3 regions of the Bacillus sp. VA15 genome follow, and region 3 is predicted to be linked to each of the others. Evidence: predicted binding sites of a transcription regulator. Region 3 holds the regulator's gene; each other region holds the start of a gene.
What was found. Region 3 encodes LexA, which represses DNA repair genes until DNA is damaged. Its sites were predicted from a motif close to CGAACATATGTTCG; they were not measured.
Positions count from the first base shown of each region.

Region 1 (10,059 bases), 150 kb from region 3:
TTTATCGATCTCAGGAATGGGAACTTCAGTCAGTACAGCACCGAACGACCCCTCCTTTTTCATTAGAGCTTCCATCTTTCCACTCCGCATGTACAATCCCCCTTGAAAAATTCTTATTACATTCGGATTGTACCATGATATGGACTAAGCGTAAACAGCACTGTCTTTCTGAGAAAGACAAAAGTATCTGTCTTGAAAAATGGGCGGAATTTTTTTCTGAAACGTTCTAAAACATTTCTGACTTGTGTATATCCGTCATTTATATGCTGAAAATACTATTGGAAGAAAATATCACAACAAATGAAAAACAACCTGTTTGCTCACGCAAACAGGTTGAGAATGCTTTATTTGTTTTTACCGAGGCTCCACGATTAATTTAATCGCCGTTCTTTCTTCCCCATCGATCTGAATATCAGTAAAAGCCGGAATACAAATCAAATCAACGCCGCTTGGCGCCACAAATCCCCTGGCAATCGCCACAGCTTTTACAGCCTGGTTTAATGCACCCGCTCCAATCGCTTGAATCTCGGCGGCCCCTCGCTCTCTTAACACACCTGCAAGTGCACCTGCCACTGAATTTGGACTCGATTTTGCTGAAACTTTTAAGATTTCCATTTCTGCTCCCCCTTAGTTTTACAATGGATAAGTGAGTGTTCATTAGAACAATCATTATTAGATGTTGCTATCCAAAAAGCCATCCCCACAATGCTTTTCAAAAATAGCGGGCTACCTTCCATTTTTACTATATTCACTAAGAAGTTGCTATATTCCTGCTTTTCTTTTTAATATTTTTATAAAATAACCCTATGCTAATTATTCAAAGAACATGTGATCATCATTGATCAGAATACGTTCAATTTTGACAGCCTTTTTCGTTTGATCGTCGATGTCAATGACAACTCCGCTCAGCGTTGTTTTTCCTTCAGCGACAGTAAAGCGGACTGGAAGGTTCGTTTTGAATCGCTTAATAATCGTCTCTCTGTCCATCCCCAGTATACCGTCATATGGGCCAGTCATTCCAACATCAGTAATATATGCCGTCCCCTTCGGCAAAATGCGGTTATCCGCTGTTTGCACGTGTGTATGAGTTCCGACGACAGCTGATGCCCGACCGTCTGTGTACCAGCCGAGTGCAAGCTTTTCACTTGTCGCTTCGGCATGGAAGTCGATAAAAATGTACGGTGTTCTTTTCGAAGCTTCGGCAATCAATTCATCCGCTTTTAAAAACGGATCATCAAGCGGCGGTAAAAACGTACGTCCTTGCAAATTAATGACGGCAAGCTCTTTGCCGTTTGCTTTCACATATGTGATCCCTTTTCCCGGTGTTCCTTCAGGAAAGTTTGCCGGGCGAACCAAGTTCGGAACGTCATCTATAAAATCGAAAATTTCTTTTTTATCCCATGTGTGGTTCCCCATCGTGATTGCATCTGCGCCGGACTGGATTAAGCTGTGATAAATTTTTTCCGTCAGGCCTTTTCCATGTGCGGCGTTTTCACCATTAATAATGGTAAAGTGAGGCTTATATTTTGTTTTTAGCTTTGGTACATATTCTTTTACCATGTCACGGCCCGGTGAACCGACAACATCTCCGATAAATAAAATTCTCATTTTGTAAATCCTTTCTTCTTAAAAATTCCTTGACCATCAAAAAAATAAAGTGATGCTTAGCGCATCACTTTATTTTGCATACTCTACGGCTCGAGTTTCTCTGATTACTGTCACTTTAATATGACCTGGATAATCGAGCTCGTCCTCAATTCGCTTACGGATATCTCGCGCCAGTCGATGAGCTTCAAGATCATTAATTGAATCCGGCTTCACCATAATACGCACTTCGCGTCCAGCCTGAATGGCAAATGATTTTTCAACACCTTCGTAGGACTCAGAAATTTCTTCGAGCTTTTCAAGTCTTCGAATATAATTCTCGAGCGTCTCACTTCGCGCGCCAGGTCTTGCAGCGGAAAGCGCATCTGCTGCAGCTACCAGCACAGCGATAATGGAAGTCGGCTCCTCATCCCCGTGGTGTGATGCAATACTGTTAATCACGACTGGGTGCTCTTTATATTTGGTCGCAAGCTCTACCCCGATTTCAACGTGGCTTCCTTCTACTTCATGGTCAATTGCTTTCCCGATGTCGTGAAGAAGGCCCGCACGTTTAGCAAGCTTTGCGTCTTCTCCAAGCTCCGATGCCATTAGACCGGCCAAGAATGCGACTTCCATGGAATGCTTAAGCACATTTTGACCGTAGCTTGTACGGAACTTTAAGCGGCCGAGGATCTTGATGAGATCTGGGTGGAGGCCGTGAACGCCAACCTCAAATGTCGTTTGCTCACCCATCTCACGAATATAGTCATCGACCTCGCGGCGAGATTTTTCAACCATTTCTTCAATCCGTGCCGGATGAATACGGCCATCCTGAACGAGTTTATCAAGAGCAATCCTTGCTGTCTCACGTCTGATCGGATCAAATCCGGAAAGAATGACAGCTTCAGGCGTATCATCAATAATCAGGTCGATACCTGTCAGCGTTTCAAGCGTACGAATGTTACGCCCTTCCCGTCCGATGATACGTCCTTTCATCTCATCATTTGGAAGATTGACAACTGATACCGTTGTTTCGGCAACGTGGTCCGCTGCGCAGCGCTGTAAGGCGAGTGAAAGAATGTTTTTCGCTTTCTTATCCGCCTCTTCTTTCGCGCGGTTTTCAGTTTCTTTTGTCATGATGGCGATGTCATGTGAAAGCTCGTTTTCAACCCGCTCAAGAATGATTTGTTTTGCTTCATCACGAGTCAGACTCGAAATTCGTTCCAACTCTGACTGCTGCATACGAATCATCTCATCCACTTTGCTTTCCATCTCTTCAATATGTTGTTGTCGTTCATTCAGAGAATGATCTTTCTTCTCCAACATCGCTTCCCGTTTATCAATTCCCTCATGTTTGCGATCAAGGTTTTCCTCCTTTTGGAGTAAACGGTTTTCTTGTTTTTGAAGCTCATTTCGTCTTTCACGAACTTCCTGTTCAGCATCTATTCGAAGTTTGTGGATTTCATCCTTTGCTTCAAGCAGAGCTTCTTTTTTCAGTGCTTCAGCATCACGCTTTGCATCTTCAAGAATTTGCTCGGCTGCACCGCGTGCGCCCGCAATTTTCGCTTCGGCAATGGTTTTACGAACAAAGTAGCCAACAACTAAACCGAGTAGAATCAGCAAAATGGAGATGAGAACCATCATAATTGGGGTCATACTTTCACCTCCTCTTGCTATGAACTTGGTTGTTGCTTAAATAAGTGTCGGCATGTACATTGTCTAGTTTTCTCAACATACAGAACCTTCACAGGGAATGAGTATTTTCATCGCCCTTGTCAAGTTTAAAATGGTTTAACAATCATGTTAAAAAAACAAATGTTACAACTTCATTGTAAATGTGTCGGAAATACTTGTCAAGCTTGCCATCTTAACGTTTGCCGACTGCCGTCTTTTAACGTGCCGAATGCAATCCTTCCAAAGAAGATCATAAATCATTCTTGATTCAGAAGCTGGTATATTTTATTGTTCACTTGGCCTAATTTAGCGTTATTTTGAATGTTTGACAACAAAACAACAATGGTTTGCCCAGATTTGCTAAAGCTGTTCAAGATGTTGAAGCCCGGCATGACACCATGGTTTGAATAGCTTCCGGGAGCGACATAAAATCCCATACCATATGTGGAGCTGCTCCCTGGCGTAAACATCTTTTCGTAGCTTTTTTGCGAATACAGTTTGCCGTCTATCAGCGCTTGGTCAAATTTGTACATATCTATAGCACTCATATAAATATCACCGGCTCCATACAACTGAGATAGATCAGGCATATACGGTGTAACCGTTCTGCTGCCCTTCAGCTTATACCCGACAGCAGGATAAGGTTCTTTATTATATGTTTTATAAAAGCCTGCATGCGTCATTCCCGCCGGTTTAAAAATATGATTCGTTATGTATTGTTCATAAGACTCACCGCTTACCTCAGCAATAATATAAGCGAGAACAGAATAATTGGAATCCTTATAGTCCCATACGCCCGGCTGACGTTTGATTCCCTGACGTTCTATGTCTTTTATTAAATCGTCCGGAGTGATTGCGCCATTGCCTTCAATATGTCCATTTATTCCCGATGTATGTGTAAGCAGGTTCTTCAAAGTAATTGTTTGTCCGTTGGGGAAATGAGGTAAATACTTGCTTACAGGATCACTTGTTTGAAGTTTCCCTTTTTCCTCAAGCTGCAAAATAGCGGTTGCAATCAACGCTTTTTGTGACGAACCGACATAAAAAGATGTCAACGGATTATTTTGAATGTGATGTTTACGGTCTGCATAACCAAAACCTTTACTTGTTACGATTTCTCCATTTCTGACAATCATGGCTGTTCCGCTGAAACCGATCTCTTTTAAATAATTGCTGATTTTTTGATTACGGTCGACTATTTTGATTTGTTCGTCTGTTTTTTTGGTGGTTTTCTTTTTGACTTCTTTTTTCTGGCTGGTATCTGAAACTGCTGCAGTTTCTTGTGATGGCTCGTTCTCTTCACTATTTCGTTGAAGCGCATTCCAAATCGTGAAGCAAATCATCACTGCTAAAAGACCAAGCAAAAGTTTGCCTCTTTTATTTAGTTTTCTCCGTCTGCGTTTCGCAGTTCTTCTGCGGGTTGGGCTTGTCATTCATTTTTTCCTCCCGAAATAAATTCCATTTTGCACACGTTTTGTTAGACGAATAAAGCACTAAAAAAGTTGTCAAAAAAAGCAATATTTTTATCGTTTTTTTGTAAAAATACAAAAAGGCTGAGTTTTTCACTCAGCCTTTTGTATCATTTCAAACTTATTTTATTTTTATTCTTCAAATTCGAGTTCTTCTTGTGCCTCTCCAGCTTGCTGCTGAACTGCTCCGTGATTATCCAAGCCGTAATGTTCGCGAATTTGCTCCTGGATCATCAGCATGATATCTTTATTTTCTTTCAAGAATTGTTTTGCATTTTCACGGCCTTGGCCAAGACGCTCTTCTTCATAAGAATACCATGAACCGCTTTTTTGCACGATATCAAGTTCAGTTCCAAGATCAATGATTTCGCCTTCTTTTGAGATGCCTTCTCCGTACATAATGTCAACCTCGGCTGTACGGAACGGCGGAGCTACCTTGTTTTTCACGACTTTGATTTTCGTTTTGTTCCCCATTACGTCGTTTCCTTGTTTCAGCTGTTCAGCACGGCGCACTTCAAGACGCACGGAAGAGTAGAATTTCAGCGCACGGCCGCCAGGAGTTGTTTCCGGGTTCCCGAACATAACGCCGACTTTTTCACGAATTTGGTTAATGAAAATCGCAATTGTCTTCGATTTGTTAATGGCCCCTGAAAGCTTACGAAGCGCTTGAGACATTAAGCGTGCTTGTAAACCGACATGCGAATCTCCCATGTCGCCTTCAATTTCCGCTTTCGGCACGAGAGCTGCCACAGAATCGACAACAACAATGTCAACTGCACCGCTTCGAACCAGCGCTTCCGCAATTTCAAGCGCCTGCTCGCCTGTATCAGGCTGAGACAGTAAAAGCTCTTCGATATTGACTCCGAGCTTTTGCGCGTATACCGGATCTAGCGCATGCTCCGCATCGATAAACGCGGCTTGTCCGCCCTGCTGCTGAACCTCAGCAATCGCATGAAGCGCCACAGTTGTTTTACCTGAGCTTTCAGGACCATATACTTCAATAATCCGCCCGCGCGGATATCCGCCAATTCCTAATGCCGTATCAAGAGCGAGGGAGCCGCTTGGGACAGTAGAAATTCTTGTATCTGTCTTTTCTCCCAGTTTCATAATGGAACCTTTGCCGAACTGTTTTTCTATTTGTTTAAGAGCCATATCTAAGGCTGCCTGACGATCACTCATTCTATTTTTTCCTCCTTTATGTTACCACTACATATACTATACCCTGTTTGAAGGGATTTGCCAAGAAAAAAGCGAACGCATATTCGGATTTTTTCTTGGCGTGATTTCTATCAAAATATCATAATGTATCAGAGAAATCATGTTTTTTTAGGAGGATAATGTGCTGAAAATATTATTTTTGCTCTAAAAGCTTCAAGATTAAATGGCAGCCGTATTTGGCACCGCGTTTTCTGATTCCCGTTCTGGAGCCCGCAAAGTGAAACTCGTGAACCTCTTCTTTTCCATTAGCTGAAATACCGATAAACACATGTCCAGGCTCATGCCCTTCTTGAGTATCAGGTCCTGCTACACCGGTAAAGCTGATGCCGATGTCGCTACCAGTGAGCTTTTGAACACCCTTTGCCAGCTCTGATGCGCACTCCTTGCTGACCGCGCCAAATTGATCTAATGTTTCCTTCTTGACGCCAAGCACATTCTGCTTCATGTCGTTTGTATAGCAAACGATGCCGCCGGCAAATCGTTTTGAAGCACCGCTAAGATCCGTCAGCCATTCAGAAAACAGCCCGCCGGTAAAACTTTCCGCCGCGGAAATCGTAATGCTTTTTTCCTTACATGCTTTAGAAAGCTCTTTTACAAGGGAAGTATCATCGTAACCATAGAAAAATTCACCGACACGTTCTAAAATAACAGCCTCTGTTTCTTTTAACAGACGCTCTGTTTCCTTTTCGTCAGCATGCTTGGCTGTCAGACGCAGCGTCACCTCTCCATCTGCCGCCAAAGGAGCGATTGTCGGGTTGGTTTGTGCATCAATAATATCTTCCAAATCGGCTTCAAGCTGAGATTCACCAATACCGAAAAAGCGAAGAACGGTTGACACAATTTTTTCATTTGAACCCATCTTTTTCAGCAGAAGAGGCTTTGCCTCGTTTTCAAACATGGGACGCAATTCGCTTGGCGGTCCAGGAAGAAGCATATAAAAGCGCGATTCATGTTCTGTGAGCATTCCCGGTGCCATTCCAAAGTGATTTGCCAGTACGTCAGATCCTTCGATTACAAGCGCCTGTTTTCGATTATTAGGTGACATCGTCCGTTTTGTTCGTTTGAAATAGTCCTCAATGGATTGGAACGCCTCATCATTTAACACAAGCGGACGTCCCAGCGCATTTGCAATCGTTTCTTTCGTCAGATCATCTTTTGTCGGTCCGAGACCTCCTGAAAAAATAATGAAGTCAGAGCGTTCTTCAGCAATGCGGATGACCTGCTTCAGCCGCTCCGGGTTATCTCCGACTGCTGTATGATAAAATACGTTCACTCCGATTTCAGCGAGCTGTTTGCTGATAAATTGAGCATTTGTATTGGCGATCTGGCCAAGCAATAGCTCTGAACCGACTGCAATAATTTCTGCTTTTTTTGGAAATTCCATGACGAAGTCCTTCTTTCTTAGTTAGATGTTTTTAACGCTTCCCAGTTTTTAGCGAAATATTCCCAGCCTGAGACGACAGTAAAGAAGACGGCTACCCACAGCGCTAAGTCAGCGAACGGGAATGACACAAGTTCAAACGGAAGATTATGAAGAAGCAATGCGGAAACCGCAATGATTTGTGCCCAGGTTTTAATTTTACCAAGCATGTTAGCAGCTACGACTTCTCCTGTTCCGGCTAAGACAAGCCTTAAACCTGTCACGGCAAACTCTCGGCTGATAATCACAATGACCATCCAGGCTGGAGCAAGATCAAATTGAACAAGGATAATTAACGCTGCGGATACAAGCAGTTTGTCCGCAAGCGGATCTAGAAATTTTCCGAAGTTTGTAACGAGATTCAGTTTTCGGGCATAATATCCGTCTATCCAGTCTGTTGTGGATGCAATAATAAATAGAATAGCCCCCGCCAAGTGTGCGACCGGAATCGATTCGTCTCCAAATTCGAGCCTGCCCCAGTCAAACGGTGCCAGCATGATAATCATGAAGATTGGGATTAATGCGATTCTAGCAAGTGTGATTTTATTTGGTAAGTTAAACATAAAGCCCCTCCAATTTCATACTCGGACGTGAAGAAAAGTCATCTGGTAATTAAGATGACTTTTCTTCCTTTTTATTTACAATCTTTATGGTTTGTGCCATCACTTTTTTCGGATCAAGTTCATATGAAAGAACCTCACCGTTGATTTTTATTTTCAGATTAGGTGCATATCCGGTGCGGATTTCAACTTGTTTCTGATCAGTTATGTCTTTTTTATAGGTTTCGTCTTTTTTCAGCGTTCCCTCTTTTAACGAGCTGCTGTTTTCATCGCGTACTCGAATCCAAGAACTGTCTGATGCCTTCAGTTCGAGCTCGATTTTATCAGCGCCGGACACTTCATAAGTTGTTAATGATCCTTCAGTGCCAGTTGCTTTAATCTCCAGTTTATCACTGTCGCTTTCTTCTTTTTTATCTTCTTTTTCTTTCGTTTCTTTTTTAGTGTCTGTCTCTTTTTCAGAGCTGTTGCTTTGATTCTCTTTTAGTGATGAATCTTTTGGGATTTCGTACTTGCTTTCACTTTGCGTAATTGATTTTTCAGATGCGGCATTGTTATCATCGCTGTTTTTATGATTCGCAAACTGAATGATCGCGTACACAATCGCAATCACGACAATCACGCCGAGAATGACAAGTATCGTTGGCAGCAGCTCCAGCGCCTTAGATGCTGGCTTTGGCATTTCCTTTTGAAGATTCATGCCGGAGATCTTTTCAGACACATCGTCATGATACGTATTTGGGATATCTTTTTTATGCTCCTCAAACAGCTGTTCCGCATCAAGCCCGACAGCTTCCGCATATTGCTTGATGAATGCCCGAACATAAAACTTCCCCGGAATAATGTCATAGTTTCCTTCCTCCAAGGCGGTTAAGTACCTTTTTTGAATCTTTGTTGCCGCTTGGAGATCATCCAATGACATTGCTTTTTCCTCTCTGGCTTCTTTGAGCCGGATTCCTAGTTCAGTCACAACAAACACCTTCCAATTTTAAAAATCAAAGCTTGAAAACCCGGATTGGTCAAACATTTGGGGTTCTTCGGCATGTTCATATGTAATAACCTCATCAGGGTCATTTCTAAGTTCAATAATATAATCAAAGTCATCTAGTGTATACTCTGTATTTTGAACGAATATGTCCGGATGCTCCACCACTTTTGTTGCAGGCAGCCTCATGATTTCTCTGACCAGCTGGAGGTGGCGTTCTGATCCTCTTCGTGTTGACACAATTCCGTCCACGATAAAGACATTTTCAGTGCTGTATTCATCGGCAATCAGCTGGCTTCTTATCGTCTGCTTCAGTAAGGTTGATGACACAAACAGCCACCTTTTGCTTGCACACACGCTGGAGGCCACAATCGATTCCGTTTTTCCGACACGCGGCATCCCCCTGATCCCGATTAATTTATGGCCTTCTTTTTTGAACAGTTCGGCCATAAAATCGACTAATAAGCCTAGCTCGTCCCGTTCAAAGCGGAACGTTTTCTTGTCATCGGCATCCCTTTGAATGTAACGGCCGTGACGTACGGCAAGACGGTCGCGAAGCCTCGGTTCTCTCAGCTTCGTTACTTTAATTGTTTCCATCGTTTTTAAGATTGATTCTAATCGTTTAATTTGATCTATATGGCGGCACCTGAGGAGCATTCCCCTTCTGGAAAGATCGACGCCGTTTATCGTTACGATGTTAATAGAAAGCATCCCAAGAAGAGACGAAATATCCCCGAGCAGTCCGGGGCGGTTCACTTGAATTTCATATTCAAAATACCATTCGAGCTTTGCCAAATGATATACCCCCTTCATTGTGGCAAAATTTTACCTTCCTTTATCATAAAGCATTTTTCTCTAATTAGAAAGAAGAATGTTGCTGTGATGAGGAAAACATAAAAAAGAGAGGAAAAATCCCCTCTCTTCTTAGTGAGTGCTGTTATTTTCAACAAGCTTAACCATCATATTGGCAATTGCGTGCTGTTCATCTTTTGATGCTACGCTCCAAAGATCTGCCAGCACTTTTTCCTGCTCGTTCTTAGATTCCACTTCATTAGCCAAGTAACTGCCGATTTCTGTCGCAAGATCTGTGATAGTATCCTGGCTCATACCTTTATCTTGCGCATAGTTCAGACGGTCGCCAAGGAAGTTTTT
Region 1 is NZ_JBVQPQ010000002.1:243,402-253,460, forward strand. Features, by position in the region: gene tdh (L-threonine 3-dehydrogenase) at 1-90, opposite strand, end outside; gene spoVS (stage V sporulation protein SpoVS) at 355-615, opposite strand; gene ymdB (2',3'-cyclic-nucleotide 2'-phosphodiesterase) at 814-1,608, opposite strand; gene rny (ribonuclease Y) at 1,678-3,240, opposite strand; gene AC0DBE_RS06160 (serine hydrolase domain-containing protein) at 3,516-4,691, opposite strand; gene recA (recombinase RecA) at 4,860-5,906, opposite strand; gene AC0DBE_RS06170 (competence/damage-inducible protein A) at 6,079-7,329, opposite strand; gene pgsA (CDP-diacylglycerol--glycerol-3-phosphate 3-phosphatidyltransferase) at 7,347-7,928, opposite strand; gene rodZ (cell shape determination protein RodZ) at 7,978-8,892, opposite strand; gene AC0DBE_RS06185 (DUF3388 domain-containing protein) at 8,911-9,702, opposite strand; gene AC0DBE_RS06190 (DUF3243 domain-containing protein) at 9,832-10,059, opposite strand, start outside.
Region 1: a site for LexA is predicted at 5,979-5,992, ahead of recA (recombinase RecA). Genes of this name have one in related genera too.

Region 2 (10,059 bases), 590 kb from region 3:
TAATCCACGCTTCCGAAGCTTGCGTTCAAAATGCCTGCTGCCGTAACGAGAAGAAAAGCATGCGCGATATCTGTTCCGACAATCTGTGACGCTTTCATGTTGAATAAGTAGATCATGGCAATTGCAAATAATGACCCGGAACCGATGGATGTTAATCCGACAATAAATCCAAACACAACACCAATAAGAATCGTCAGCGCCCGCTTGTTTTCAAGCGGCATCAGCTGCCAGCGGTTCGGGCGAAGCTTTCTATCCAAAAACAAACGAACGATGATTGAAATGGCAACAAGCGTTAACACATAGCCAAGAGCGTGCTTAATAATTTCTTCCTGATGCTGATGAAAGGCGGGGAACAAATGCAGTATGCCAATGGCTAGCGACGCACTCGGAATACTGCCGATGGCTAAGTATTTTACTAATTTAAAGTTAATCGTTTTCTGCCGCCAATGGGAGGCAACGCCAAACAGCTTTGTGATCGAGTTATATACAAGATCCGTACCGACCGCGATGGAAGGATTAATTCCAAGCACAATTAAAAGAGGAGTTAATAAGGCCGCTCCGCCCACTCCCGTCAATCCGACTAAGGCTCCGACAAACAAACCCATCAATATGATGCTTACACTCATGATAAAGGCCTCCTGAAAACCCGACTATTTTTATCAGATTATATATGATTAGGTCACGTTAATCAATTAAATTTTTTGAATATTTGCACGTTAGCTTCTTGGGATTTTGGTTTGCTCAATATCTTTATTCATTTGACCTATAATGAGTGTCTGGACGAAATCTGGAAGTGAGCCGGAGGCATAAAAAAAGATACCCTAAACAGGTATCTTTTTTCTCGTTTACGTTACATGCGCTGCTGATAGAAAGGAAGCTCTGTGTGGCCCATTTCCCGCACATAAACGAACAGGTTGCCTTTATGATGAATTTCATGCTCCATTGCTAGCTGAAGCAGGGCGCTGCCTGTGACTTTTCTGCCGAAAGCGGCTGTCAGATCAATTTCTCTATCCAGTTGCTCTTCAGTCAGCTGTTCAAGAATAGCGGCCGTTTTTTCTGTATAAGCTTTTGCCAGAACATTGAGATCTGTTTCTGTTTCTTCCTGCTTGTTTTGAAATGGTGAAGCATTGCCTTCTTTAATGACATTTGCGAACAAGTGGAAAGACGTAAGAATGTGTTTGACCAGCTCTTCCGCTGACATTGACGTTTCAGCCGGTTTGTAGCCGTAATGGTCTTTGCTGATTTTTTCAGCAAGCTCATTGGTCACGTTTCGATGGGATAAAAAATGGCTGACAATTTGATTGGATTGGCTCAATATGATCTCCTCCATATGTAAAAATGAATGGTGCAATGAAATCCTATATCAACGGTTATCAATTCACAAGTAATATGCTGTGGGATGAAACAAAATGCTATGTCAATCGTATATATAACGTTCACAAAATATGAAATGGAGTATAAACATGACAAACATACCTTTCATTTATCAGTACGAAGAAAAAGAGAATGAAAGAGCTGCAGCGGGCTACGGCACTTTCGGTTACCTTATCACACGGATTGAAGAAACGCTTTATGATCAATACGGTATATTCTATGAGCTCTATGCCAGTGATGACCCGAACACGGAATACTGGGAGCTTCTTGTAGAAGATGTCCGCAGCGGTTCATTGGAGCCTGAGCATGTGGCATATATATTTGAAAAGCTTGAAAAGAAAACCTTTGCTTACGATGAAGATGAAAAAGAACCGGATTATACCGTCCATAAGTCTATAAGAAACAGTGTATACGCGTATCCTGAAAAGGGAGTTGCTTTTGCCAGAATTCCTTATTTTCAAGATGGGAGCATCATGAGTTTCGATTGTCTGTTTGCGGTTAACGATGAAAAGATGCGTGCATTTCTGGAGGGAGTCAGACCGCGTCTCTGGGAAAAAAGCAAGCGGAAAGTGACCGTTTTTACGGATGGAGATGGAGGAACTTCAAGAGAGCAGGAAGCGATTGTCAGAGAGGTTCAGCGGAGTCAGGTAATCATGAATCCGCTATTGAAAAAAGAGATATACAGATCAATTGATCAGTTTTTTCATAGTGATAAATCGTTTTATCAAACGTATGACATCCCTTACAAGCGCGGCATTCTGTTATATGGACCTCCTGGAAACGGAAAGACGACATTAGTGAAGTCGATCGCAGGCAGTATCGATGCACCTGTTGCCTATTGGCAAATTACTGAATTTACGTCGAGCGAGACAATAGAAGAAGTCTTTCAGGCAGCGAGACGCCTCGCTCCTGCAGTTCTCGTCATCGAGGATATAGATTCGATGCCGGAAGATGTGCGATCCTTTTTTCTCAATACGCTGGACGGCGCGACATCAAAAGAGGGGCTATTTCTCATCGGCACGACAAACTATCCCGAAGAGATCGATCCAGGTTTGATGAATCGTGCAGGACGATTTGACCGTGCCTATGAAATCGGGCTTCCGGATGAAGAGCTGCGGCTGGAATATATGAAAATGAGAGGCTTTGACATCTTTTTGAGTGAAGAAGAAATAAAAAACGCCGCAAAGCTTACAGAAGGCTTTTCCTTTGCACAGCTGGGAGAATTATATGTATCTTCAGCGCTTCAATGGCACCAAGAAGGGAATCATTATATTGAAACCATGGTGAAAGACATGACAGGAGAGCAAAGAAAAAGCCGGCAGGGAAGCTGGATGGAAAGAAACAAAGTCGGTTTTCACTAAAAGAAAGCACGGGTTTTTGAAAAACCCGCGCTTTTTTGTTGCGGTTAGCCGAAATTCGACAATTGCGGTCTTTTTGCGTTCTTCTTTTTCTTGTAAATATGATAAAATATGACATATCTCGGGTAACTCAAAAGGGGGGATTAATTGAGGATGAAGCAGACGATTCCGTCCTCTTATGTCGGGCTTAAAATTAATGAATGGTATACCCATATCCGGCAGTTCCACGTTGCTGAAGCCGAACGGGTCAAGCTCGAAGTAGAAAGAGAAATCGAGGATATGGAAGAAGACCAAGACTTGCTGCTGTATTATTCTTTAATGGAGTTCAGACATCGTGTCATGCTGGATTACATTAAGCCTTTTGGAGAGGACACGTCGCAGCTAGAGTTTTCAGAATTATTAGAAGACATTGAAGGGAATCAGTACAAGCTGACAGGGCTTCTCGAGTATTACTTTAATTTTTTTCGAGGAATGTATGAATTTAAGCAGAAAATGTTTGTCAGTGCCATGATGTATTATAAACGGGCAGAAAAGAATCTTGCCCTCGTCTCGGATGATATTGAGAAGGCAGAGTTTGCTTTTAAGATGGCCGAGATTTTTTACAATTTAAAGCAAACCTATGTTTCGATGAGCTACGCCGTTCAGGCATTAGAAACGTACCAAATGTATGAAACGTACACCGTCCGCAGAATCCAATGTGAATTCGTTATTGCAGGAAATTATGATGATATGCAGTATCCAGAAAGAGCATTGCCCCACTTAGAACTGGCTTTAGATCTTGCAAAGAAAGAAGGCAATCCCCGCCTGATCAGTTCTGCCCTGTACAATCTCGGCAACTGCTATGAGAAAATGGGTGAACTGCAAAAGGCAGCCGAATACTTTGAGAAATCTGTTTCTATTTGCAAGTCGGAAAAGTTCGATAATCTTCCGCATTCTATCTACTCTTTAACACAGGTTCTGTATAAACAAAAAAATGATGCCGAAGCGCAAAAACAGTATCGTGAAGGATTGGAAATCGCCCGTCAATACAGTGATGAATTATTTGTGGAGCTTTTTCAATTTTTACATGCGTTATATGGAAAAAACATTGACACAGAATCAGTCTCACACACCTTTCAATTTCTTGAAGAACATATGCTGTATCCTTATATTGAAGAGCTGGCGCATGATGCTGCCCAATTCTATATAGAAAACGGACAGCCCGAAAAAGCACTTTCATTTTATGAGAAAATGGTGCACGCACAAAAACAAATCCAGAGAGGAGATTGTTTATATGAAATCTAAATGGATGTCAGGTTTGTTGCTCGTTGCGATCGGGTTTAGCTTTACTCAGGTAATGGTCCATGCAGGAGAAACAGCAGACGCAGAGGGGAAAACATTCCATATTGCGGCACGCAATCAAACATGATGATGACAAAAAAGACCCTCAGGGGTCTTTTTTATTTTAGCTTCCATTCTTTTATGGTCAGCTCAGAAGATCCGCTTGCCACCAGAGGATCTGCATGTCCGATTTCCGCCGTTTCTTCCAGCGAACCTGCTTCGATGACGTAGGCTCCGCCTGTGGCGTCGCTGAATGGCCCGAACATTTTTAAGCGCTTTTCTGCCTGTAAGCGATCCAAAAATTCATAGTGGCCGGCTACATGCTCCTGATTGAATTGATCTGTTCTCGTTGTCAGCATTAAGTACGTATTCATCTCGTATCCCTCCTATTGAACTTCAGTTTAACACAATTATCCATATACCGGTGACGGATGATATGAGCTTTTCGTCCTACGAATGCCACCTATTTATGAAAAAGAAAAAGGAGAGATGATAGGTGAGCATTCAAGTGAAGAAAAATTTGGTTTCTGAAGCGAAATACGCGCTGAAGTGCCCCAATGCGATGTCCGCTGAATACATTACCATTCACAACACGGCAAATGATGCATCAGCGGCTAATGAAATCAGCTATATGATTGGGAACACCAGCTCGACAAGCTTTCACTTTGCGGTGGATGATAAAGAGGTGATTCAGGGTCTGCCGCTAAACCGAAACGCCTGGCACACGGGTGACGGCACTAACGGTACAGGAAACCGCAAATCAATCGGCGTTGAGATTTGCTACAGCAAATCGGGAGGTCCAAAATATGAGGCCGCCGAAGCCTTGGCGATTTCTTTCGTGGCTCAGCTTTTGAAAGAGCGCGGCTGGGGAATAGACCGAGTGAGAAAGCATCAGGACTGGAGCGGAAAGTACTGCCCACACCGTATTTTATCAGAGGGGCGCTGGGATCAAGTGAAGGCGGCAATTGAGAAGGAGTTAAACGGAGCCGTGTCAGCGAAAAAGGCTTCAGTCTCTTCTTCGTCGTCTGAATACCATGTGAAAAAAGGCGATACACTGTCGGGGATTGCCGCATCACATGGTGTCAGTGTGAAAACGCTGCAAAGCATAAATCATATCACCGACCCTGATCACATCAAAGTCGGACAGGTGATTAAACTGTCTCAGGCGGCAACTTCTTCTAAAAGCCATGCCGCGTCTTCCTATCCGCTCCCATCGGGAGTGATCAAAGTGACAAGCCCGCTAACGAAAGGGACAAACGTAAAGCAGGTGCAGACTGCTTTAGCTGCCCTTTATTTTTACCCTGATAAAGGAGCGAAAAATCACGGCGTTGACGGCGTTTATGGCCCGAAAACAGCAAATGCCGTGAAACGTTTTCAGTCTGTCAGCGGATTAACGGCAGATGGCATTTACGGTCCGAAAACGAAAGCGAAAATAGAGGAAAAGCTGTAATCAACAAACGGAAGCAGCCAAGCTTCCGTTTTCTTCTTACATACAAACTGCGGCAAGAGCCTTTTGAATATCATAAATGCTATCGTCTTTTTTAAACTGCTTTGAGACAGCGGGAAGTTCTGCGCCGGAGATCCAAATTTTCAACTCTGAATCAAGATCAAAGCGGCCGGCAGTCTCCACGCTGAATCTAGAAATGCTTTTGTACGGAATCGATTGAAATTCCGTTTTCTTTCCTGTGATTCCCTGCTTATCTACAAGAATAAGCCGCTTGTCAGTAAAGACAATTAAATCGCGAACCAATTTAAACGCGGCATCGACATCCTCACCATCGAGTAAAATATGAGCCAGCTCTTCTTTCACCGCAGCCGTTGACAGTGTTGACGCATTGCCAAGTAATCCTTCAATAAATCCCATGATATACCTCCTAATACGTATTCTATCAAATCATACTATAAAAAAGGTTTTCATACATAGGCGAGTAGAGTAAACTGGTGCTGACTGGTAAAGGAGAGCATTCAAAATGAAAGATATGTATGACAGCTTTGCAGCCCTTTCTGCTTCTGAATCGGAGTACCGGATTATTTATGAGGAGAAAAACGAAAGTGAGCTTATCGTCCTCGGTCCCCACGGCGGCAGAATTGAGCCTGGCGTCAGTGAGCTGGTGCGGGCATTTTCCGATCAATGTTCCATTTATTTGTTTGAAGGTGTGAAGCAGCGAAACAACCGTTCCTTGCACCTGACAAGCACTCGTTTTGACGAGCCGCTGGCTTTAGAAAAAGTGAATGCCCACTATTACGCATTAGCATTTCATGGGTATCATGATCCTAAAACTCCGCATACATTGGTCGGAGGCGCGGACCGTAAAAAAGCCAAGCGCATTTGTGAGCAGCTGAATGAAGCTGGCTTCAGCGCCGAGCTCACGAGTGAGAAAGACCGGCTGGCAGGTGTCCATCCGAAAAATATTGTCAATCGGACGAAGAGGGAAATGGGACTGCAATTGGAAGTAAGCACGGCACAGCGAAAGGCGTTATTCCGCAATTTTGGCTGCCGTGATGAAAGTTACACACAAAACGATCTGTTTTATCGATATGTGGAAGCCATTAAGCTTGGCTTTTATGAATAAATATAACGGGACCTGCACGATCGGCCTATTCCTTCATACGCTGGGGTTGTGCGAAAGTGTAGGGAGGAATGAATATGTTTTATCATATAAAAGAGCTTCAATATCAAGCAAAGCCAGCACGTCCTGATCCTGTCTATGCAAAAAAGCTTCAAGAAATACTGGGCGGCCAATTCGGTGAGATCAGTGTCATGATGCAATATTTGTTCCAAGGCTTTAACTGCAGGGCGGACGCCAAATATAAAGATTTGTTATGTGACGTAGGTACTGAAGAGATTGCACACGTAGAAATGTTGGCGACGATGATTTCCAGGCTTCTGGATAATGCACCAGCCGATGTACAGGAGGATGCTTATAAAAGCAATCCCGCCATTGCAGCAGTTATGTCAGGAATGAATCCTCAGCATGCGATTGTGTCCGGTTTGGGTGCAATGCCAGCAGATAGTGAGGGCTATCCTTGGAATGCCAAATACATTATTTCAAGCGGGAATTTGCTGGCGGATTTTCGCGCAAACTTAAATGCGGAATCTCAAGGACGCCTTCAGGTGACTCGGCTGTATGCGATGACCGATGATCCAGGGGTAAGGGATATGCTGTCATTTTTGATTGCAAGGGATACTTATCATCAAAATATGTGGTATGCGGCTATTAAAGAGCTGGAAGAAAGAGAACGGGATATTGTCGTTCCAACAACATTCCCGCGTGAGCTCGAAAAGCGGGAAGTGGCCTATGACCTGTTTAACTTTTCCAGAGGGGATGAAAGCTCACAGGGGAGATGGGCTCATGGCGAAGCCTTTGACGGCCGGGGAGAATTCCGGTATATTCCGGCCCCGATTGCATTCGGGCCTGCGCCTCATCTTAAACCGGCGCCAATGTGGGTGCATAATACGATGCCCCCAATGTCAAAATGCTAGTTTTTCTGCCGGGCTGAGGATATATATTCCCAGCCCGTTTTTCATCAGCTGTATTTGCCGATATGATATAACGCTTTTTCTTCAGCGACCTGCAAGTGCTGCTGATCGCCTTCCTCGTACACAATTGGCCGCTTGTGTGATAATAAGTAAGCGAGCCGCTTCTGAAATTGAATACCTGCTTTACGCCGTTCAAACATTTCAAGCCTTTTTTCAGCAAATTCCTTTGTTACCCGGAATACCCCCGCGATTGTGGCAAGCGCCTGGCTTCTCCATTGCGGCAGTTCCATCTGCAACAGCATAAAGGTTGGCACACAGAAGTGGTACATAAATTGATTCGCCTGAAATTCCTGCAGTTCCCTGAAGAGCTTGTTCATCTGAAAATGATTGCCTGCATGCTTTAACACGTGGCACAATTCATGGCCAAAATCTTCCCATTGCTCTTCCCGTGATCTTCTCTGATTCAATACGATACTATACATGCCGTCGTATTTGACCATCATGCTCCCCATATCCTCAAAATGAACCCAAATATCCAGATCCTTTGCGATTTTCAGCATGTCAATGTGATGGGGGGAGGTGATGCCCAGCCGACTGTATAAATTTTTTACGTATTCCTCCAGATGTGATAGGTAATCGCCCAATTGAATACTCCCTTTCGAACGTGTGTTCTGTTTTTAGCGAGAAAGAAAAGCCCTTATAGGACTGGAAAGTGTGTTGAAATCTTTCCCTTTTCTTAAAAAAATAAACACTTTTTTCTTTATATCGGTCTATTTTTCATATGTTTTAGAGAACAGAGAAATATTTATTTATTTTTTGGTTTCCGATTTTTCTCTTTTTCTTTTAAATAGTTGATAAATTCAATGGCTTGCTGTTTGCTTTCTGGGGAAAAATCCTGCATATCACGGTATGCTACCTGCAAGTCCGGATCTGAGAACATATCGTCATCGGATTTTTTGTCTTTCCCTGTTAATAAGTAATCAGTCGTTACTTGAAAGTAATCAGCCAGCTTTTGGAGTGTGTCGTAATCAGGTTCGCTTCGCCCGTTTTCATAGTGGGAATATCGTGCCCTTGACACACCGATGTGAGATGCGATTTCTTCCTGTGTCCTTTTCCCTCTGAGACTCTTCAATCTGCTGCCTATCATACTATGACCTCTCTTTTTTAAACTCCCTAAGTTACTTATGATTATAGATACAATCTGTATCAAAATAAAGTTATGATAAAAAAAGTATCAAAAATAACTTGATGATACAGATTGTATCGTTTATACTTGGTAACAGTTGATACGAAATGTATCGAAAACAGATCAGGAGAGTGATCACATGTATCCAATCCAAATTGTTTTTAGTGAAAATCCCATAGATCAGCGCCATCTCGGACAAGCCGGCGGCACCATATCGTTTACGGCATGCGGCCTTCCGGTGTTCCACTTTGAAACGCGAGAACAGTTTCAAACATACATGATGTTAAAAGGAGAAGCGGCGTACAATGAAAACCGATAAAAGCTATCCTTTTCCTACGTATTCAGGGTTATTGAATTCAGAACATTATGACAAAATTGGTCCAGCGCTATGGCTGTTTCTCTGGTTCATCAGCGCAACAACAAAAGAAATTGAAAAAGACGGCGTATGCTGGGGAATCGTACTTGGCCATAAGCCGTTAAAAGCGAGAGAAATGGCGGCTGTTTTCGGGGTGAGTGAGAAAACCGTCAGAAGATGGCTGGAGCTTCTCGAAACCCATGAGTACATAAAGGCTGTCCGCGCGCCATACGGACTGATGATTTCTGTAAAGCATTCCAAAAAATTCAGTTTCAGATCGGACAAAACTGCACACCGGAGCATAAAGGAACGGCCATTTTCGCCGCAGGCACCGGACACAGACGTCCGCTCAGATAAAGATAAAACAAATATAAATACTGCTGCTGATGATGCAGTGGATTACATTGCGAAGCGGTTTACACAATTACGTTCGGCTCAAGAAGGACGCACCGTGTATCCTTCCTCCAGAGATTATCAAGCCATCGCCCGTATTGTTGCCATTGGCGTTCCTGTAACACAAACAATCAAATGGCTTGAGGAATGCTTTCAAGCCTTTGAAAACCGGCGGACCGCCGCTTCAGAAACAATCAAGGCCTTTCGCTACTGCTCAAAATTCATTGAAGACCGTTTTTTAGCGCAGCAGGCCAAAAACAATGCCGCAATTCAACATGAGAGGATGGAAAGACATGACAAAACGAACAATCGAGCAAATTTTAGAGGAGCTGCGAAGAGGGAGACGTCCATTACTGGCGGACAAACCGGCCGAATCAGACGCAAGCCGGTATGATTGCCCGCGATGCAAGGATCAGGGAGGCTATCTCATCCGGCAGAACGGCCTGGAAGTCTGGACAATGTGCAGCTGCATGGCAGAACGGAAAGTGAAGCGGCTGCTCGGTGCCAGCGAGATTACCCACGCCTTCAGACAACTGGACTTCAGAGAATTCCGCACGGAGGGAAAGCCGCAGGCCATAAAAGACGCGTTTGA
Region 2 is NZ_JBVQPQ010000002.1:689,520-699,578, reverse strand. Features, by position in the region: gene AC0DBE_RS08525 (sulfite exporter TauE/SafE family protein) at 1-626, opposite strand, end outside; gene AC0DBE_RS08520 (DinB family protein) at 851-1,315, opposite strand; gene yjoB (ATPase YjoB) at 1,464-2,735, shown strand; gene rapA (response regulator aspartate phosphatase RapA) at 2,880-4,016, shown strand; gene phrA (phosphatase RapA inhibitor PhrA) at 4,006-4,140, shown strand; gene AC0DBE_RS08500 (YciI family protein) at 4,172-4,426, opposite strand; gene AC0DBE_RS08495 (N-acetylmuramoyl-L-alanine amidase) at 4,549-5,502, shown strand; gene AC0DBE_RS08490 (PH domain-containing protein) at 5,539-5,916, opposite strand; gene AC0DBE_RS08485 (poly-gamma-glutamate hydrolase family protein) at 6,023-6,625, shown strand; gene AC0DBE_RS08480 (manganese catalase) at 6,700-7,536, shown strand; gene AC0DBE_RS08475 (ImmA/IrrE family metallo-endopeptidase) at 7,581-8,177, opposite strand; gene xre (HTH-type transcriptional regulator Xre) at 8,339-8,680, opposite strand; gene AC0DBE_RS08465 (hypothetical protein) at 8,859-9,038, shown strand; gene AC0DBE_RS08460 (hypothetical protein) at 9,025-9,861, shown strand; gene AC0DBE_RS08455 (ATP-binding protein) at 9,761-10,059, shown strand, end outside.
Region 2: a site for LexA is predicted at 8,193-8,206, ahead of AC0DBE_RS08475 (ImmA/IrrE family metallo-endopeptidase). Genes of this name have one in related genera too.

Region 3 (10,059 bases):
GGCAGCGGAGATAGGTATGGGTATTTTATGGCTGATTCCATTAAAGAGAAAATGGATCATTCATGCTGTACAGGCTTGTATCTTTGCTGGATTCGCTTTTCGAGGTTCCGAGATATTATGGATACTATTGAGTGTGTTTTCTGCGGCAAGTGGCGTTCTTAGTCAGCAGCTCCCCAGTGCCCGGCACACAAAACGAAAGAGAAAGAAGTGACATTGTGAGTTCGATTTATGAAAAAACGATCAAGAACTATCATTTACTGCATCCCAAGCTGCGAGAACGGTATCAATTAGACGAATCTCATACATTCAGCGGGACAGGAACGATGTCAGAAATAAGCGGAGGCTCTTTTCTGGTCAGAATGCTGTTAAAGCTGGGTGTTTTTTTCAGGTGCTTTTTTTCGGAAAGAGGCAAAAACATCCCATTTACCATTCAAAATAGAACTTGTCTTTTGAATCGGGAACATACTGGGATAGAATGGAATCGTACATTTTTCTTTAAAGGCAAAAAACGTTTCTTTGACGCGATCATGGTATACGACGAAAAAGAAGATAGAATACTTGATTTCTTCGGCAAACCTCATCTTCTGCTGTCTGTTTTAGCGTTCGAGGCATCTCCTGACGGCTCTCTAACCATTACAACGGGAAAGCAATGGCTATTGATATGCGGAAAAAGAATACCGCTTCCAAAATGGCTGACCGGTACATCCGCTGTTTGCGAAACGTTTGATGAAAGAAAGAATTGCTTCACCATTCAAGTGCATGTCCAAAATACAATTCTCGGCACTCTTTTCTTTTATAAAGGAATGTTTCAGGAAGAAGAGAGAGAATCATGATAAAACGAAATGGCATGATCAGTTCGCTTTGCTTTATAGGATTTCTTGCAGCGGAAGCACCTCATATATCAGTGGCAGAGGCACTTGTTTTGTTATCCATTCTTTTTTTTGTGCCGGGAATTTTTCTTTTTGTCTTTCAATCGCAGCTTCGGGCTGCTCCATTTCTGGAATCTGTGTTAATCCAATGCTATCCGGCAGCCGCTTTCTTTGCGGTGCTGGCTCTTGTGACAGACATCGGAGGTTTCGCGCTGATCTGGTGGATGTACACAGTTTTTATGGCGCTGTATGCGATCCTTCGTCTTTGGGAAACAAAGATACATAGAATCGAAGAGACATCAGTTCTGTTCGGGCTTATCTATTTGGCGGGAGGAGGTTTTTGGTTTTTTGCTTATGCTGCACATTTGCAGATAATGCAATTTGGCCCTCTCATCATTTTGCTGACTGCTGTCCACTTTCACTATTCAGCTTTTCTTATCCCGATCTTTAACGGCTTGCTCGGGAGAATCACCAGAAAAAATCGGATGTTGTACAGTTGGATAACATGGGTGATTTTGTTTTCGCCCCTTCTTATCGCGCTTGGCATCACATATTCAAAAACACTAGATGTCATTGCGGTTGGCATCTATATGGCGGCGCTTTATCTTCACGCATTTTTGGTGTTCACCACATCTTTTCGCAGCAAGACGGGGAAATTTCTTATTCGGTTCTCTTCTGCCGTTCTAATGATAACGATCTCTTTCTCGATGATTTATTCATTTGGTGTATTTCGGCAAGACGTTACACTGACCATTAATCAGATGATTTGGATTCACGGTTTTGTTAACGCGTTTTTTGTTATATTGCCCGCTCTCATAGGATGGAGAATAGAAGATCCGAAACCTTTTGATGCAGACAGCGTAAAGACATTCAGCCGTATCTACGGAAAAAGAAGGATTGGAAAAGACTTTTTAGCTAACATTCAAGCTGAAAATAACGTTCAGTACAGAGGGCTCGTGGATGATATGGGAAGCCTTCGATCAAAAGATTTTTCACCTGAAAAACTGGCGCCGTTCATTCTTTCGTTTTATGAACAAACCATTGATTATGATGTAAAAGCAAAAGTGACGTGGAGCACGTGGTTTCGGCCGCTTGCAATGGTTTACGAAAGGTTCAGCAGAAGAACCGGCCAAATCCATTTGTCGACGAACCCTGACTGGTATAGGATGTACAGCACGATAAAGGGTGTTCATTCGAAAAAAGACGGAAGAAAAAAAGTGCGTGCCTGGATCAGAACAAATGAAAAAAACGAAACCATTTTTACCGCTCTATATTCAGTATATCGTTCGAATGGAGAAGGGTATATGAACATTTCTCTACCGCTTCCATTCAGCAGTATGACAGGCATTTTAAAGCCTTATCATCATCGTGAGAAGCTGGTTTTGACAAGCCGGCGGAGAAAAAGCGGAGCCGGGGATGAGGGGATTTATCTGCAAACAAGAGCGGGAACTTGTCCGCTGCCTTTATCTGAAACCTTTCTGATAGAAGCTATACATGACAACAAGTTAACTGCTGTTCATCACATGTGGCTGTTTGGAATAAAATTTCTAACTGTACATTACATCATTACATATTGTCCGTCCAAATGAAAGAACCTAATACATAGAAGAGGATTCATCGGCCAGCTGTTTAATGATTAGATCTGCTACATTCCAATTCTGCGCCGCATCTAGACGGGAAAGGAAGGATTAATGATGTTTTATATCAGTTGTTTTCTGATTCTTTGGCTGGCTGCGGGATTTACAGTGGGAATGAAACAAGTGTATGTCGATCAGCTGTTTGATAAAGACGTAACCGAAAGACTGGAAAAAGAAGCGGATGATCATGGCCACGCTGACCGGATGATCAAACAGCGTGTCCTTTACATTGCAGCAGTGACATTAAGCGGGTTTATCGCTGTTTATTATGAAGTGAAAACAATCCCGCAAAGGCGAAAAATAAGAAAAATTGAAAAAAACATCATGAAACTGAATAAAGAAAATAAACGAAGAATGAAAAGAAAATAAAAATGCACAGGCCAAAGGGCAGGTGCGTTTTTTTTCTGTTTGATATGCGAATTGGGAAAAAGGTAGTTGGTACCAACTTACTTTTCATAAATTCAGAAATGGGAAGAACAGCGCCCGGGCCAATGGTATATAATATTGTGAATTTAACAAAAATTTAACAAGGAGGACGAGAAATTCGTGCTAAAGCCTCAAAGAAACCGACATCCTGTTGATTTGGACTTAGAGGCGGAGTAGATGAAACCGGCCAAAGTATCCCTGCTCCGCCGTTTGCTCCATTCCTTGAAGCATGTTGATTGTAACATAGCCAAACGTTTTCCATCAACTCTTAAAATTGTAAAATTATTGTTTATTTTTATGGTATTTACTCCGATTTCTTCAATATATGCTGAAGATGTATATCAGAATTTTGAGGAATTAAAAAACAATGAAGATCCTTCTGATTACGGCATTGTTACGAAAGAAACCGGCAGTCCTGTTCTTGTTTTAGCCATTCACGGAGGAGGTATTGAAGGCGGGACAAGTGAAATAGCGAGAGAGCTCAGCAAAGAGTACTCGATGTATTTATTTGAAGGCTTAAAATCGTCAGGAAACTCAGTGCTGCATATTACGAGCACGCATTTTGATGAGCCTCGGGCCCTGAAAATGACGGGAAGTCATGAATATGTCATTTCATTGCACGGATATGCAGAAGAAGATCAGCAGATCGAAGTCGGCGGTACAGATCGTGTAAGAGCGTCAGATTTAGTTGAAAAACTGCAAAATGCCGGTTTTCCTGCTGTATTGCTCGGTATGGACCATCCGCATGCAGGCGTAAGTCCGAATAACATCGCAAATAAATCAAAAACAGGTTTGAGTATCCAGTTAGAAATGAGCACAGGTTTTAGAAGATCTTTGTTCGGCGTTTTTTCTTTAAAAAGCAGATCTGTTACTCAAAATGAGAGGTTTTATGATTTCACAGAAGTGATGTCCCGTTTTATCAATAATAGCTACTGAAAAATAGGAGGCGCTAAGCCTCCTATTCCTCATGCTTCTCATTCGTAACGTCAGGAAACAGTTCGTCTGCGGCTTCTGTTTGATACTGCAGTGTGTTATCCCTGGCTGACAGTTCATTTCGGAAGGTTTCATCCAGCACATTTTTTAGCAAATACCGATGAAAAAAGTATTCAAAAACAGTAAGACAGAGGGCGGAAAGTAGAGCAGCTGCAAACGGTGGGAAATCATTTCTTGTTTGGGTTAAAACAAAGACCCAAAGAATAACGAATGAAAGTCCAAAGTCAGCCAATGAAGCTGTAATATTGTTTGTTCGCGGAAGGACGAGCATGTCACCGGATAGATAGGAAACAAAACCTAGGAAAAGTGCAATAAACATTACACTTAAAAAGGGCGCGTGATAGACTCTGTCCAAAATCACATATAAAAGGGCGAGAGTGAAAGCAACCTTTGAAGCAAGAGCAATGATATGTTTCATTTGACCACCTAAATTGTTATTTTTGAAGAAAACCCTTGGCTGTAAACAAATTATAAAAACATAAGTAATTCAATTCGACAATCATTATTTTAAACAATCCGATTTTGTTTACACTGGTATTTTTTGCTGACTGCATGAAACTTTTTTGGAAAAAAGTCGTACATATGGATGATCAGCTTTCAAGGGGGAATGATTTGTGAAGGTAAAAGGAATCAATCACTTATTATTTTCAGTTTCTCATCTGTATACATCGATTGATTTTTATCAAAAAGTGTTTGATGCCAAACTTTTGGTAAAGGGAAAAACAACAGCATATTTTGATTTAAATGGCATCTGGCTTGCGCTTAATGAAGAACCTGACATTCCGAGAAATGACATTAAGGCGTCTTATACCCATATTGCATTTACTATTGAAGATCAAGAGTTTGAGGAAATGTCAGCAAAATTAAAAACGCTTCATGTCAATATTCTGCCTGGCAGAGAACGAGATGAACGCGATCGAAAATCAATTTATTTTACCGACCCTGACGGCCACAAGTTTGAATTTCATACCGGAACCCTTCAAGACAGGCTTCGTTATTATAAACAGGAAAAAACGCATATGGATTTTTATGATTGAAACGACCTCTTTATATTACACAGAACATATACATAAATCTCATGTAGGGTTAAAATGTGGTAAAGGAGGGGTGTAATTGAAAATAAAAATCTTAGGCTTAACAGCAGTTTTGATGTGTTTTTTTGGCATTGGCAGTACCCATGTGTCAGCTTTAGATTTTGATCACAAAACAGACTTTATTTTAAATGACAGCACAAAATCGTTTGTTCTGGAAAATATCAGTGATGTCCCGGCGATCGACTATATTTTAGGCTATCAGTTTACGATCTTGGGAGCCAATACTTGTTCAGTTGAGATTAAACTTCAGCGAATGGGGCTTACGGGAGAATATACCACACTGAGCACGAAGCAATTCAGCGGCAGCTGGTTTGATTTTAGTGCTCAGGATAAGGTTTCTATCGATCCATTTCACCGATACCGTATATTAGCAGAAGAACACTCAGAAAACTGCACGAGTGTTCGGGTAAAGGGCAGTTATGGTATACAATATTTTCATTTTGATTGAAGCTCACGTTGATCAAGAGAAGTGAGCTGTTTTTTTAGAAAATGTTGAACCAACTACACTATGTACTAAATTTTCATTAAAATTCAATTACTGCCGCGCTCCTTACATAAACATGAAGCCACGTCATTCCACGACCTAAGAAAATGAAACATTTTTAAGGACATAACGTCTAATATTTTAAACGGACAATATTCAGATAAAAGTTTCCTGAAGGAAAGAAAATTTCTTGACTTCAACAATTGTTTGGTGGATAATTATGGTGTAAACATGATGTTCTTTTTCCTCCTATTCAGGCTCGCACCCATAAGTCAGGGCGAGCCTGCTTTTTTGTACAATAAACCCCCTCTCCATAAAGGAAGAGGGGGTTATTTCATGCATTTGATAGATCAATAGGTTAATGGACGGTTCTGAACACGCCAATCACTTTCCCTAGAATGCTGACATTCTGCAAGATGATAGGTTCCATCGTTGGGTTTTCAGGCTGTAAGCGAATGTGAGTATCCTCTTTATAGAAACGTTTTACCGTAGCTTCATCATCTTCTGTCATCGCAACTACAATTTCCCCGTTGTTCGCTGTATTTTGCTGTTTAACGATGACATAATCCTTATCGAGAATACCAGCATCAATCATACTGTCTCCCATAATCTCCAGCATAAACACATGCTCGTCCGGAGGAACCATACGGTCAGGAAGCGGAAAATATTCTTCAATATTTTCTACTGCTGTAATAGGAGATCCCGCCGTGACTTTCCCGATGACCGGTACATTAACGACCTGACTTTGCGGAATGTCTACTTCTTCATCAAGTATTTCTATTGCTCTAGGTTTTGTCGGATCCCGTCTGATCAGCCCTTTTGTTTCCAAACGGGCCAAATGGCCGTGGACAGTTGAGCTGGACGCAAGCCCAACAGCCTCTCCGATTTCTCTCACGGAAGGCGGATATCCTTTTGATTTAACCTCTGCTTTAATAAAACGGAGGATATCAAGTTGCCTTTTTGATAGCTTCGTCATTTTTCGCACCTCAAAACGTCGATTTTAAGAAGATTATAGCATGATTTTCCTTACAGTACAAACATAGGTTCGAAAAAACAATTGACAGAAACGTTTGTTCGTATATACTGAAATTATAAAAAAGCGAACAAACATTCCTGTTGGAGGTTATGATCATGAGTAAAGAATCTATTATTTTTGTCGGTCTATTCTCAGTGATTTTGAGCGCGGTTATCCTTTTGCTGTCATATACAAGCAGCGGTCAGGAACTTAATCAGTATGCTAAAATAGAAGTCCAGCAAGGCGACACACTTTGGTCAATTGCTGATCAGGTAGCAGATACAAAAAAGATAAACAAAAACGATTTTATTGAATGGGTAGCTGATAAAAATCATCTTCAGACGTCTGATATCCAGCCGGGAGATGAGTTGGTGATTCCATTGAAAAAGAAGCATCAGGATGCATATGAATTGGCAACTGTAAGATAGAGAGGAAAGATAGAAAAAATGAAAGCACTCATATATGCCCGCGTAAGCACAAATAAAGAACAGCAGGAAACTTCATTAAAGCGGCAGGTGGAGGAGCTAACGGCCATTGCAGCCGAGAACGGCATGGAAGTCGTCAAAGTGATTTCTGAAAAAGCCAGCGGATATGAAATGGATCGAGACGGTGTATTTGAGCTGCTTGATGAGATCAAGAATTCGGGAATTGATGTTATTTTGGTTCAGGATGAGACTAGGCTCGGTCGGGGAAATGCAAAAATCGCCCTGCTCCATTGTATCTACAGAGAAGATGTGAAAGTCTATACAACGGCTCACAGAGGTGAACTGGAGTTATCGGAGGCTGACTCGATGGTGCTGGAGATCGTCAGCATTGTGGAAGAGTACCAGCGGAAAATTCACAATATGAAAATCAAGCGGGGAATGAAGCGTGCAGTAAAAAACGGTTTTAAACCGCAAAAAAACCTGAAAAACCAACATGAAAACAGCGGAAAGGAAAGAATAGAGGTCCCAATCTCAGAGATCGTCCGCCTAAGAGCGAATAAACTGACGTTCGCAGAAATTGCCGCAACGCTAAGAGGGTTTGGCTATGATGTGTCTAAAGCGACCGTCCACCGGCGGTATCAGGAATACATAGAGAATGACGAGACAGCCGAGTGAATCAGTTGTAAAACTCTTTTTGATCTAGTACTATATAGACAAAATGCAATAAAGGAGTTTAACATGATTTCAAACGCTAAAATTGCCAGAATTAATGAACTTGCTGCTAAAGCCAAAGCTGGCGTTATGACAGAAGAAGAAAAAGCCGAACAGCAAAAGCTTCGTCAAGAGTACTTGAAAGGTTTTCGCTCTTCTATGAAAAACACGTTAAAAAGTGTGAAAATCATAGACCCAGAAGGCAATGATGTAACACCAGAAAAGCTAAAAAAAGAACAACAAAATAACAAACTTCACTAATATAAGAGGAATACGGAAATATCGTATTCCTCTTTTGCATATACTATAAGCAAAACTCTTATGTGACAAAATTCAACAAGTTTCTCTCAAATTTAAGCTGAAACAGTTGAGAAAAAGTCGTCAGACATTTATGATGTAAGGGTACAACACATAAGGAAGGGGATTTTTATGGATACAATTGAAAAGAAATCAGTTGCTACCATTCGCACACTGTCAATAGACGCTATTGAAAAAGCAAATTCTGGTCACCCAGGGATGCCAATGGGGGCCGCTCCAATGGCATACACGCTGTGGACAAAATTTATGAACGTAAGTCCGGCAAACCCTGGCTGGTTTAACCGTGACCGTTTTGTTTTATCTGCTGGACACGGATCAGCACTTTTATACAGCATGCTTCATTTAAGCGGGTTTGATCTTAGCATCGAAGATCTTAAGGGATTCCGCCAGTGGGGCAGCAAAACACCTGGACATCCTGAATTCGGACATACTGCTGGTGTTGATGCGACAACAGGTCCGCTCGGCCAAGGAATTGCCATGGCGGTCGGAATGGCTATCGCTGAACGCCATTTAGCAGAAACTTACAACCGCGATTCATTTAACGTAGTCGATCATTATACATACAGTATTTGCGGTGATGGTGATTTAATGGAGGGCATTTCTTCCGAAGCTGCTTCACTCGCAGGCCATCTTCAGCTTGGCCGTCTGATCGTATTATACGATTCTAATGACATCTCTCTTGATGGAGATCTCGACCGTTCATTCTCTGAAAACGCAAAACAGCGTTTTGAAGCAATGAATTGGGAAGTTCTTTATGTTGAGGATGGAAACAATATCGAAGAATTAACAGCGGCTATCGAAAAAGCACGCCAAAATGAAAAGAAACCTACATTAATTGAAGTGAAAACGACTATCGGTTTCGGTTCACCTAACCGTGCTGGCACATCCGGTGTTCACGGTGCTCCGCTTGGTAAAGAGGAAAGCAAGTTAACAAAAGAAGCTTACGCGTGGACATATGAAGAAGATTTCTACGTACCGTCAGAAGTATATGAGCATTTTGCTGCAGTGGTTAAAGAATCAGGCGAGAAAAAAGAACAAGAATGGAATGCTCAATTCGCTAAATATAAAGAAGTTTATCCTGAACTTGCTGAACAGCTTGAGCTGGCAATCAAAGGAGAGCTTCCGAAGGACTGGGATCAAGAGGTTCCTGTTTATGAAAAAGGAAGCAGCCTGGCATCCCGTGCCTCTTCCGGTGAAGTTCTCAACGGACTTGCGAAAAAAATTCCATTCTTTGTCGGAGGATCTGCTGACCTAGCGGGATCAAACAAAACGACAATTAAAAATGCCGGTGATTTTACAGCGGTTGATTACTCAGGCAAAAACTTCTGGTTCGGTGTTCGTGAATTTGCGATGGGTGCAGCCTTAAATGGTATGGCGCTCCATGGCGGACTGCGTGTATTCGGCGGAACTTTCTTTGTCTTCTCTGATTACCTGCGTCCGGCAATTCGCCTTGCAGCGTTAATGGGTCTTCCTGTCACTTATGTCTTCACACATGACAGTATTGCGGTAGGTGAAGACGGCCCGACGCACGAGCCTGTTGAACAGCTTGCTTCACTCCGTGCGATGCCTAATCTTTCCTTGATCCGTCCTGCAGACGGAAATGAGACAGCGGCAGCATGGAAGCTTGCAGTGCAAAGCACTGATCAGCCAACAGCGCTAGTATTGACACGCCAAAACCTTCCTACGATTGACCAAACTGCTGAAGAAGCATTGGCAGGAGTGGAAAAAGGAGCATATGTCGTTTCTAAATCTAAAAACGAAACACCTGACGCTCTTCTTATCGCTTCAGGCTCTGAAGTAGGTCTTGCGATTGAAGCACAAGCTGAATTGGCAAAAGAAAATATCGATGTTTCTGTTGTCAGCATGCCTTCAATGGACCGTTTCGATAAACAATCTGTTGAATACAAAAACTCTGTCCTTCCTGCAGATGTGAAAAAACGTCTTGCGATTGAGATGGGCGCATCATTTGGATGGGGCAAATACACAGGGCTTGAAGGAGATGTGCTCGGCATAGACCGATTCGGTGCATCTGCTCCTGGCGAAACCGTCATCAATGAATACGGCTTCTCAGTTCCAAACGTAGTGAA
Region 3 is NZ_JBVQPQ010000002.1:94,744-104,802, reverse strand. Features, by position in the region: gene AC0DBE_RS05735 (hypothetical protein) at 1-211, shown strand, start outside; gene AC0DBE_RS05730 (DUF4166 domain-containing protein) at 216-833, shown strand; partial or broken gene AC0DBE_RS05725 (YndJ family protein) at 833-2,468, shown strand; gene AC0DBE_RS05720 (hypothetical protein) at 2,561-2,875, shown strand; gene AC0DBE_RS05715 (poly-gamma-glutamate hydrolase family protein) at 3,110-3,868, shown strand; gene AC0DBE_RS05710 (YndM family protein) at 3,891-4,343, opposite strand; gene fosM (FosM family fosfomycin resistance protein) at 4,540-4,962, shown strand; gene AC0DBE_RS05700 (hypothetical protein) at 5,039-5,467, shown strand; gene lexA (transcriptional repressor LexA) at 5,862-6,479, opposite strand; gene yneA (cell division suppressor protein YneA) at 6,629-6,946, shown strand; gene AC0DBE_RS05685 (YneB family resolvase-like protein) at 6,965-7,618, shown strand; gene AC0DBE_RS05680 (DUF896 domain-containing protein) at 7,682-7,915, shown strand; gene tkt (transketolase) at 8,084-10,059, shown strand, end outside.